DNA from 3 places in the Mesorhizobium sp. M0317 genome. Region 2 is predicted to be linked to each of the others. Evidence: riboswitches for the same ligand, from Rfam matches in the RefSeq annotation. Region 2 holds a riboswitch; each other region holds the start of a gene.

Region 1 (2,261 bases), on a different contig from region 2:
AAAGCGAATGCCGGCAGCTGTCATGGCCAGTTCGCATTCGGTGATCTGGCGCAGGTGGCGCAGATAGCGCGTCACGGTCTGTGGCAGCCAGCCGGCGCAGGCCTCGACATAGGCGCGGCTGTGAACAAGGGTGCCGGTCGACAGCCTCTCGTCCTTCTCGGCAACGACTTTCAGATATTGGCGGATGAAGCGGATGTCGTCGGCGATGTCTTGGCTGGCCATTCGCCAAGCCCCGGCGAGGCGTTCGCACTGATCGAATGACAAGGGCAACAAAGGGGGCGGCAATAAAGGCGGCGGCAACAAAGGCGGCGGCAACGACGGGGGTGACAGCAAAGGCCGAGAGAGATCGGCGAAGGCAACATGGTTCGCTGTGCTCAAGGACATTCCTCTCTGCGAAAAGAGATATCGTACTTTATGTACGAATAAGCGTCAAGCCAATTTCGTACGGTTGGGACGATGGACATGAATATAGCAGCGGTCGCTTCAGCTAATCCCGCATCGTGAATCCTTCAGGAGTCGCACCAATTTCGCGGAGGGATTTCCCCAGGATGGTGTGACTGTTTTCCCTCGTGGCGGCGTCGAACAGGTTCAAGCCGCCCCGGATCGTCTCGCGCCAGTTTTCGCCCTTGTCCCACGCTTCCATGAAGGCGAAGGCAAGGTCGTCCTGGCGACGCGTGGCTTCGAGCGCTTGGGTCAGCAGGCGCGCTTGATGGAGATCCTTCTCCCGCTTGGCGCCAGCGCTCGGCCCGCGTCGCGAGGCGACGATCAGCTTGTGGATGGCGTAGCGCTGGGGCGAGGGGACCAGCACAGGCAAGCCCGAGCGATGCAGGAGCACAGTCCGGATGGGGTCGCGGATAAGGAAATCCAGAAACCGTAAGGGCTGCGCGGAGTCTCTGCCATTTTCTTATAATTACGTTTATCAGCTTGAATTTCAACGCAGTTATAAGAAGTTCGTGGAAACGTTATAACGCAACGAACTGACGAGTCGTCTGTTAACGCCCGGGCGCCCGGCACGTCTGGCCCAAAACACTTTCCCGCAGTGCCTCAACAAACGGCTTCCCCAATGCCGCGAACGGTGCTTTAACCCGCCCATCCACAGGGGTGCTCCGTATCGTCGGGGCTGAGATGAGGGCGGCAAGCCTTCGGACCCTAAAGCTGATCTGGATAATACCAGCGGAGCGAGGCGGGCGATGTTTTCAGGCGCACAGATTTCCCTTTATCCCATGACCGACGATTTCGTCGGCGTCATCCTCGGCGCGCTCGGCGCGCTCGATCCGTGGCGCGACCGGCTGCGGATCGAAACCGATGACATCTCGACCCTTACGGTCGGGCCGCCCGAGGTGCTGTTTCCCGCCATGCGCGACCTGTTCGTCGCGGCGGCCAGAAGCGGCAAGCACTGCGTGCTTTCGGCGGCGGTCTCGCGCGGCTGTCCGGGCGAGCCCGACGATCCGATCTGCCGCTCCGACGAGACCGGCGGCCCCGCCATTCCGCTGGACGAGCGCAAGATCGCCGCGATCCGCGCTGTCCAGGCCACGCCGTCGACCGGCCAGCCGGTGGCGGCGCAGTTCTCGCTCTACGTTATGGGCACGGGCGACCATATGGACGAGATCTACGGCTGCATCGATTTCCTGAAACAGTCCGGCGTCTTTGAGCGCTCAAAGAACTTCTGCACCAAATTGCGTGGCGATGCCGGTGCCGTGTTTGCCACGCTCAACGAGGCCTTCTGCCGCTTCGGCCCCGGCGCCGGCCACGTCACCCTCGACATCACGATCTCGGCGAACAGCCCGAGCGCCGTCTGAGCCGCGGCTCAAGCGTCGTTCCTTGAGGATATTGCCGTGGCTGGTTTATCTGACCTATTGCGTGGAGGAGATGCCTCTGACCCCTCAGCACAGAGAGGAGGGGAGCCATTGGCGATTGGCGAAGACCGCGATGCCCACGAATCTCCCCCCTCGAGCAGGAGATGGCCGGCAGGCCAGAGGGGGTCCCAGCGCGTGGAGCGCCGACGTCCTTTTCGCATCGGCAAGGCGTGGGCGCTCTATGCGAGACGACCCCCTCTGTCGCCTTCGGCGACATCTCCCCCTCGAGGGGGGAGATTAGCCGCAGCCATCGCCAAGACCATCCCCGCCGCCTGCGCCTCCGCCCTGCTCCTCGCGGCGTGGGAGCTCTACGCCCGCTATGGTGGCGCTGCGCCCACCATGCTGCCGGCGCCGTCGCGCGTGCTGCAGCAGGCCTGGGAGCATCGCGCTGCCCTTGCCGACAAC
Region 2 (2,261 bases):
CGATGTCGGTCGTCAGCGGTCCAAGCGTATAGAACGGCGCCTCGCCGCAGACAGCGAGCTGCTTGTCCATGTTCTGCTTGATCTTGTGCATCGGCACGTGGCCGGGGCCCTCGATCATCACCTGGCAATCCTTCGCCCAGGCGATCTGCGTCAGCTCGCCAAGCGTTTCCAGCTCGGCGAACTGCGCCGCGTCGTTGGCATCGGCGATCGAGCCCGGACGAAGGCCGTCGCCGAGCGAGAAAGAGACGTCGTAGGCTCTGGCGATGTCGCAGATCTCGGCGAAATGCTCGTAGAGGAAGCTCTCCCGGTGATGGTGCAGGCACCATTTGGCCATGATCGAGCCGCCGCGCGAGACGATGCCCGTGACCCGGTCAACGGTCAGCGGGATGTAATGCAGCCGCACGCCGGCGTGGATGGTGAAATAGTCGACGCCCTGTTCGGCCTGTTCGATCAGCGTGTCGCGGTAGACCTCCCAGGTCAGATTCTCGGCAATGCCGCCGACCTTTTCGAGCGCCTGATAGAGCGGCACCGTGCCGATCGGCACCGGCGCATTACGCACGATCCATTCGCGGATGTTGTGGATGTTGCGGCCGGTCGAGAGGTCCATCACCGTGTCGGCGCCCCAGCGGATGGCCCAGACCATCTTTTCCACTTCCTCGGCCATCGACGAGGTGACCGCCGAGTTGCCAATATTGGCGTTGATCTTCACCAGGAAATTACGGCCGATGATCATCGGCTCACTCTCGGGATGATTGATATTGGCGGGAATGATCGCCCGTCCGCGAGCCACCTCGTCGCGCACGAATTCCGGCGTCACGAAGTCTGGAATCGCCGCGCCGAAGGCTTCGCCGTCGCGCTCAAGCTGGCCGCGCAGCATCTCGCGGCCAAGATTCTCGCGGATGGCGACGAACTCCATTTCAGGCGTGATGATGCCGGCGCGCGCATAGGCAATCTGGGTCACTGCCTTACCGGCCTTAGCTCTGAGCGGCCGGTTGCGTATGGGAAATTCCGGTGTCAGGCGCTCGCCAGTGGCAAATCCATTGTCTTCCGGCTGGACATGACGGCCGTCATAGGCTTCGACATCGCCGCGTGCCGTAATCCATTCATGGCGAAGCCGGGCCAGGCCTTTTTCGATACTGGTTTCGACAGTCGGGTCGGTATAGGGGCCGGACGGATCGTAGACGGTGATGGGCGGCTCGCCGGCCGTCGGGTGGACGGAGATTTCGCGCATCGGCACCTTGATGTGCGGATGGAGGACGCCAGACTTGTGGATTTTCCGTGAGGCAGCCAGCGGCCCTGTCGACACGGCGGGGGTGAGGGCATTCATCTTGAGGCTCCTTTGCTCATGCATTGGAGACCCAGTTCTGTGCCGGAAGGATGAAAAGACGCTTCTGTGGACCTGCCGAAACAGGACCTCGGGCGTGAACTCCCGCAGAGCGCTTGCACCGTCCCTACGCCAGTATGAACTGGATCAGGTTCAACGGGTCACTGCGCCGCGAAAGCCAGCAGTATCTCAGCCCCTTGCCGGGACTCCCCTGGTGAATGCCTCAGGTTGAACGGGCCGGCGCGGCTTTGTCAAGCGCATTTGGCCCGGCCACTGTCAAATCAACCAGGACCGCGTCGTCTTCTTGGCAATCTGGCATCTGCCCCTGCTCTGTTCCACATCCTATTTGGGTGCAAGGCCACCACTCAGCGGAACCCTCAGAGAAGGAAAACCGTCCAGATTTGGCTAGACTGCTCGACGATAAGTCCAGAGCTGTGCCGGCGGTATGTTGCGGACGACGAAGTCATAGTGGGAAACCACGTAACGGTCTGGCATCTTGATCACCGGCGACAGAGGTCCGTATGTGATCTGAATCACGGGCCGGCCGGCAGGAATACGGGCAAGCAGATCCTCAACCAGCGCGACACGCTGTTGCATTGGAAAGCTCAACAGCGGGACTGCACTTATAACACAATCGAACTGTTCACCTTTGCGCTCACCCAGCGCTTCGTCCAGCGCAAATGCGTCGCCCAATCTGAAGTCCACATTCGGGAAGCGTTGCACCAGGCCGTCGTAGAAAATCCTGGAATATTCGACTGAAACCAGCTGGCGCGGCTTGATTCCCCTGGCCAGGATCGCCTTTGTGATGACACCGGTTCCCGCGCCAAGCTCCAGAATCGGCAATCCTGACCGTGGGTTCACCACGCTTGCCATCCGGCGTGCCGCATAAACCGAAGTGGGAATAAGGGCTCCCACGCCCTTCTTGTCCTTCTGCCAG
Region 3 (2,261 bases), on a different contig from region 2:
CCGGACATGCCCCCCGCAAGGGGGGAGATTAGCAGCTTCGCTCCCCGCCCCATCCTCGCCGCGTTGGAGGTTGACGAAAGCTTCTGAGCGCTTGATCTCCCCCCTTGCGGGGGAGATGGCCGGCACGCCAGAGGGGGGTGTTCAAGCGCCATCCTGAATTCCTACTTGCTCATCACCGCCAGCCATTCATCCACCCAGGCCTTGCGATTTGCCGCGACCTCTTCCGGGCTGAACAGCAAGGTCTTCGCCGGCTTGACCAGCCTATCAAAAGCCGGATTGAGCGGCTTGTCGGTTTTCCCGGCCGGGAACATCCAGTTGGTCTCCGGAATGACATCCTGGAATTTCGGCCCGGTCATGAAGGCCAGGAACTTCGCCGCCAGCGGATTCTTCGCGCCCGTGGTGGTGATGCCGGCGACCTCGATTTGCAGATACTCGCCTTCCTCGAACGAGGCCGCCTGGTAGCGCCCGGTGTTCTCGGCCACCATGTGGTAGGCCGGCGACGTCGTATAGGAAAGCACCATCGGCGCCTCGCCCTTGGTGAACAGGCCGTAGGCCTCGCTCCAGCCCGGCGTCACCGTCAGCACTTTGCCCTTGAGTTTCGCCCAGGCTTCCGGCGCCTTGTCGCCATAGACCGACTTGACCCACAGCAGCAGGCCGAGGCCCGGCGTCGACGTCCTCGGATCCTGGATGACGATCTTGTCGGCGGCATCGCCCTCGACCAGTTCCTTCAGGCTCTTCGGTGGGCTCTTCAGCTTTTCGGTGTCGTAGACGACGGCGAAATAACCATAATCATAGGGCACGAAAGTGTCGTCGCTCCAGCCGCCCGGCACGTTGTTTTCAGCCACCGCGCCATGTGGGACAAACAGGCCGGAAGCCTTGGCTTCCGCGGTGAGGTTGGTGTCGAGACCAAGCACGATATCGGCCTTGGTCGAGGCACCTTCGAGCTTGACGCGGTTGAGCAGCGCGACGCCGTCGGCCACCGAGACGAAGTCGACGCTGCAGCCGCACTCGGCCTCGAATTCCTTCTTCACCTGGGGGCCCGGACCCCAGTCGGCAGTGAAACTCTCATAGGTATAGATCGTGAGTTTTTCCTGCGCGGACGCAGAGCTTGCCAGTAGCGAAACAGCAAGCCCCAGCGCTGGGACAAGACGGGACAAAAACATGCGCATCGGCGCCTCCTTCATTCGTGTTGAAAGGAATTGAGGCGTCGGGCTGTCCGAAGCGTCTAATCCCTCCGCCGGTACAAACCGGATCAGGTTCAGCGGGTTGGCGAGACTGCCTCTCAGCCGGTCCGCGAAGATCGCGTCCGGCACCCCGTTAGAGCGTTTCGACACATAGGCCCGGCCAAGGTGCCACGCAAGTGGAAGTTTGCCCGAGCATGATCCCGGAAAGTGGAATCCGTTTCCGGAAAAAGATCATGCTCCAACAAAGAGTGACGGTGCCGATCGGCCTTCCGTTTCGTCGGCGGGGCTGGTAAGGGCCAGCGGATATGAGCACATTCACCATCCTGCTTGGCGGCGATCTCGTCCGCACGCCGCGGCTCGACCGCCAGGTCGCGGGCACGCGCGTCATCGCCGCCGACGCCGGCATCGATCATGCCCGCCTGCTCGGCCTGATGCCGGAGCTGTGGGTCGGCGATTTCGATTCCGTGCCGGCGGACCTGCCTGCCGATCTCGCCGCCGTGCCGCGGGAGGTGTTTCCTCCCGAAAAGGACAAGACCGATGGCGAACTGGCGATCGCGGCGGCATTGGAACGCGGCGCCACCAGCCTGGTGCTGGCCGGCGCTTTCGGCGGCAAGCGCGCCGACCACGCCTTCCTCCATCTGGCGCTCAGCCTGCGGCTGGCCGAGGCCGGGACAAAAGTGCTGTTGACCAGCGGAGCGCAGGAAGGCGCCCCTCTGCTGCCTGGCAAGGCCGGCTTCGACTATGCCGACGGAACGCTGTTTTCGGTGCTCGGCTTTTCCGATCTTTCGGGCCTCACCGTGTCCGGCGCGAAGTGGCCGCTCGACCATGTCGAGGTCGTGTTCGGCTCGTCGCTGACCATCTCGAACGAGGTCAAGTCCAACACGACCGGGGGAGGCCTCGAAATAGCGCTCGGCCATGGCCGCGCGCTGCTGCTCGCCCACCCCTACCCCTTGCCTGAAAGCTGACATGGCCCCGCCCCTTCTCAACCTCGACGGCATAAGACTGACCTTTGGCGGCACGCCGCTGCTCGATGGCGCCGAACTGACGGCGTCCGCCGGTGACAAGATCGCGCTCGTC

Evidence for each region. A riboswitch is a leader RNA that binds a small molecule or an ion and turns the genes downstream of it on or off. The one in region 2 is predicted to bind thiamine pyrophosphate.
Region 1: linked by a shared signal. The riboswitch ahead of NKI88_RS11950 (YkoF family thiamine/hydroxymethylpyrimidine-binding protein) and the one ahead of thiC (phosphomethylpyrimidine synthase ThiC) in region 2 are both predicted to bind thiamine pyrophosphate.
Region 3: linked by a shared signal. The riboswitch ahead of thiB (thiamine ABC transporter substrate binding subunit) and the one ahead of thiC (phosphomethylpyrimidine synthase ThiC) in region 2 are both predicted to bind thiamine pyrophosphate.

What each region holds. Positions count from the first base shown of each region.
Region 1 is NZ_JAMYRV010000012.1:112,138-114,398, reverse strand. It holds gene NKI88_RS11960 (hypothetical protein) at 1-222, opposite strand, end outside; partial or broken gene NKI88_RS11955 (GSU2403 family nucleotidyltransferase fold protein) at 488-877, opposite strand; TPP riboswitch at 1,088-1,200, shown strand; gene NKI88_RS11950 (YkoF family thiamine/hydroxymethylpyrimidine-binding protein) at 1,191-1,799, shown strand; gene NKI88_RS11945 (ABC transporter permease) at 2,055-2,261, shown strand, end outside.
Region 2 is NZ_JAMYRV010000054.1:40,243-42,503, reverse strand. It holds gene thiC (phosphomethylpyrimidine synthase ThiC) at 1-1,327, opposite strand, end outside; TPP riboswitch at 1,431-1,547, opposite strand; gene pmtA (phospholipid N-methyltransferase PmtA) at 1,730-2,261, opposite strand, start outside.
Region 3 is NZ_JAMYRV010000053.1:2,942-5,202, reverse strand. It holds gene thiB (thiamine ABC transporter substrate binding subunit) at 162-1,169, opposite strand; TPP riboswitch at 1,213-1,327, opposite strand; gene NKI88_RS27480 (thiamine diphosphokinase) at 1,490-2,149, shown strand; gene NKI88_RS27475 (ABC-F family ATP-binding cassette domain-containing protein) at 2,151-2,261, shown strand, end outside.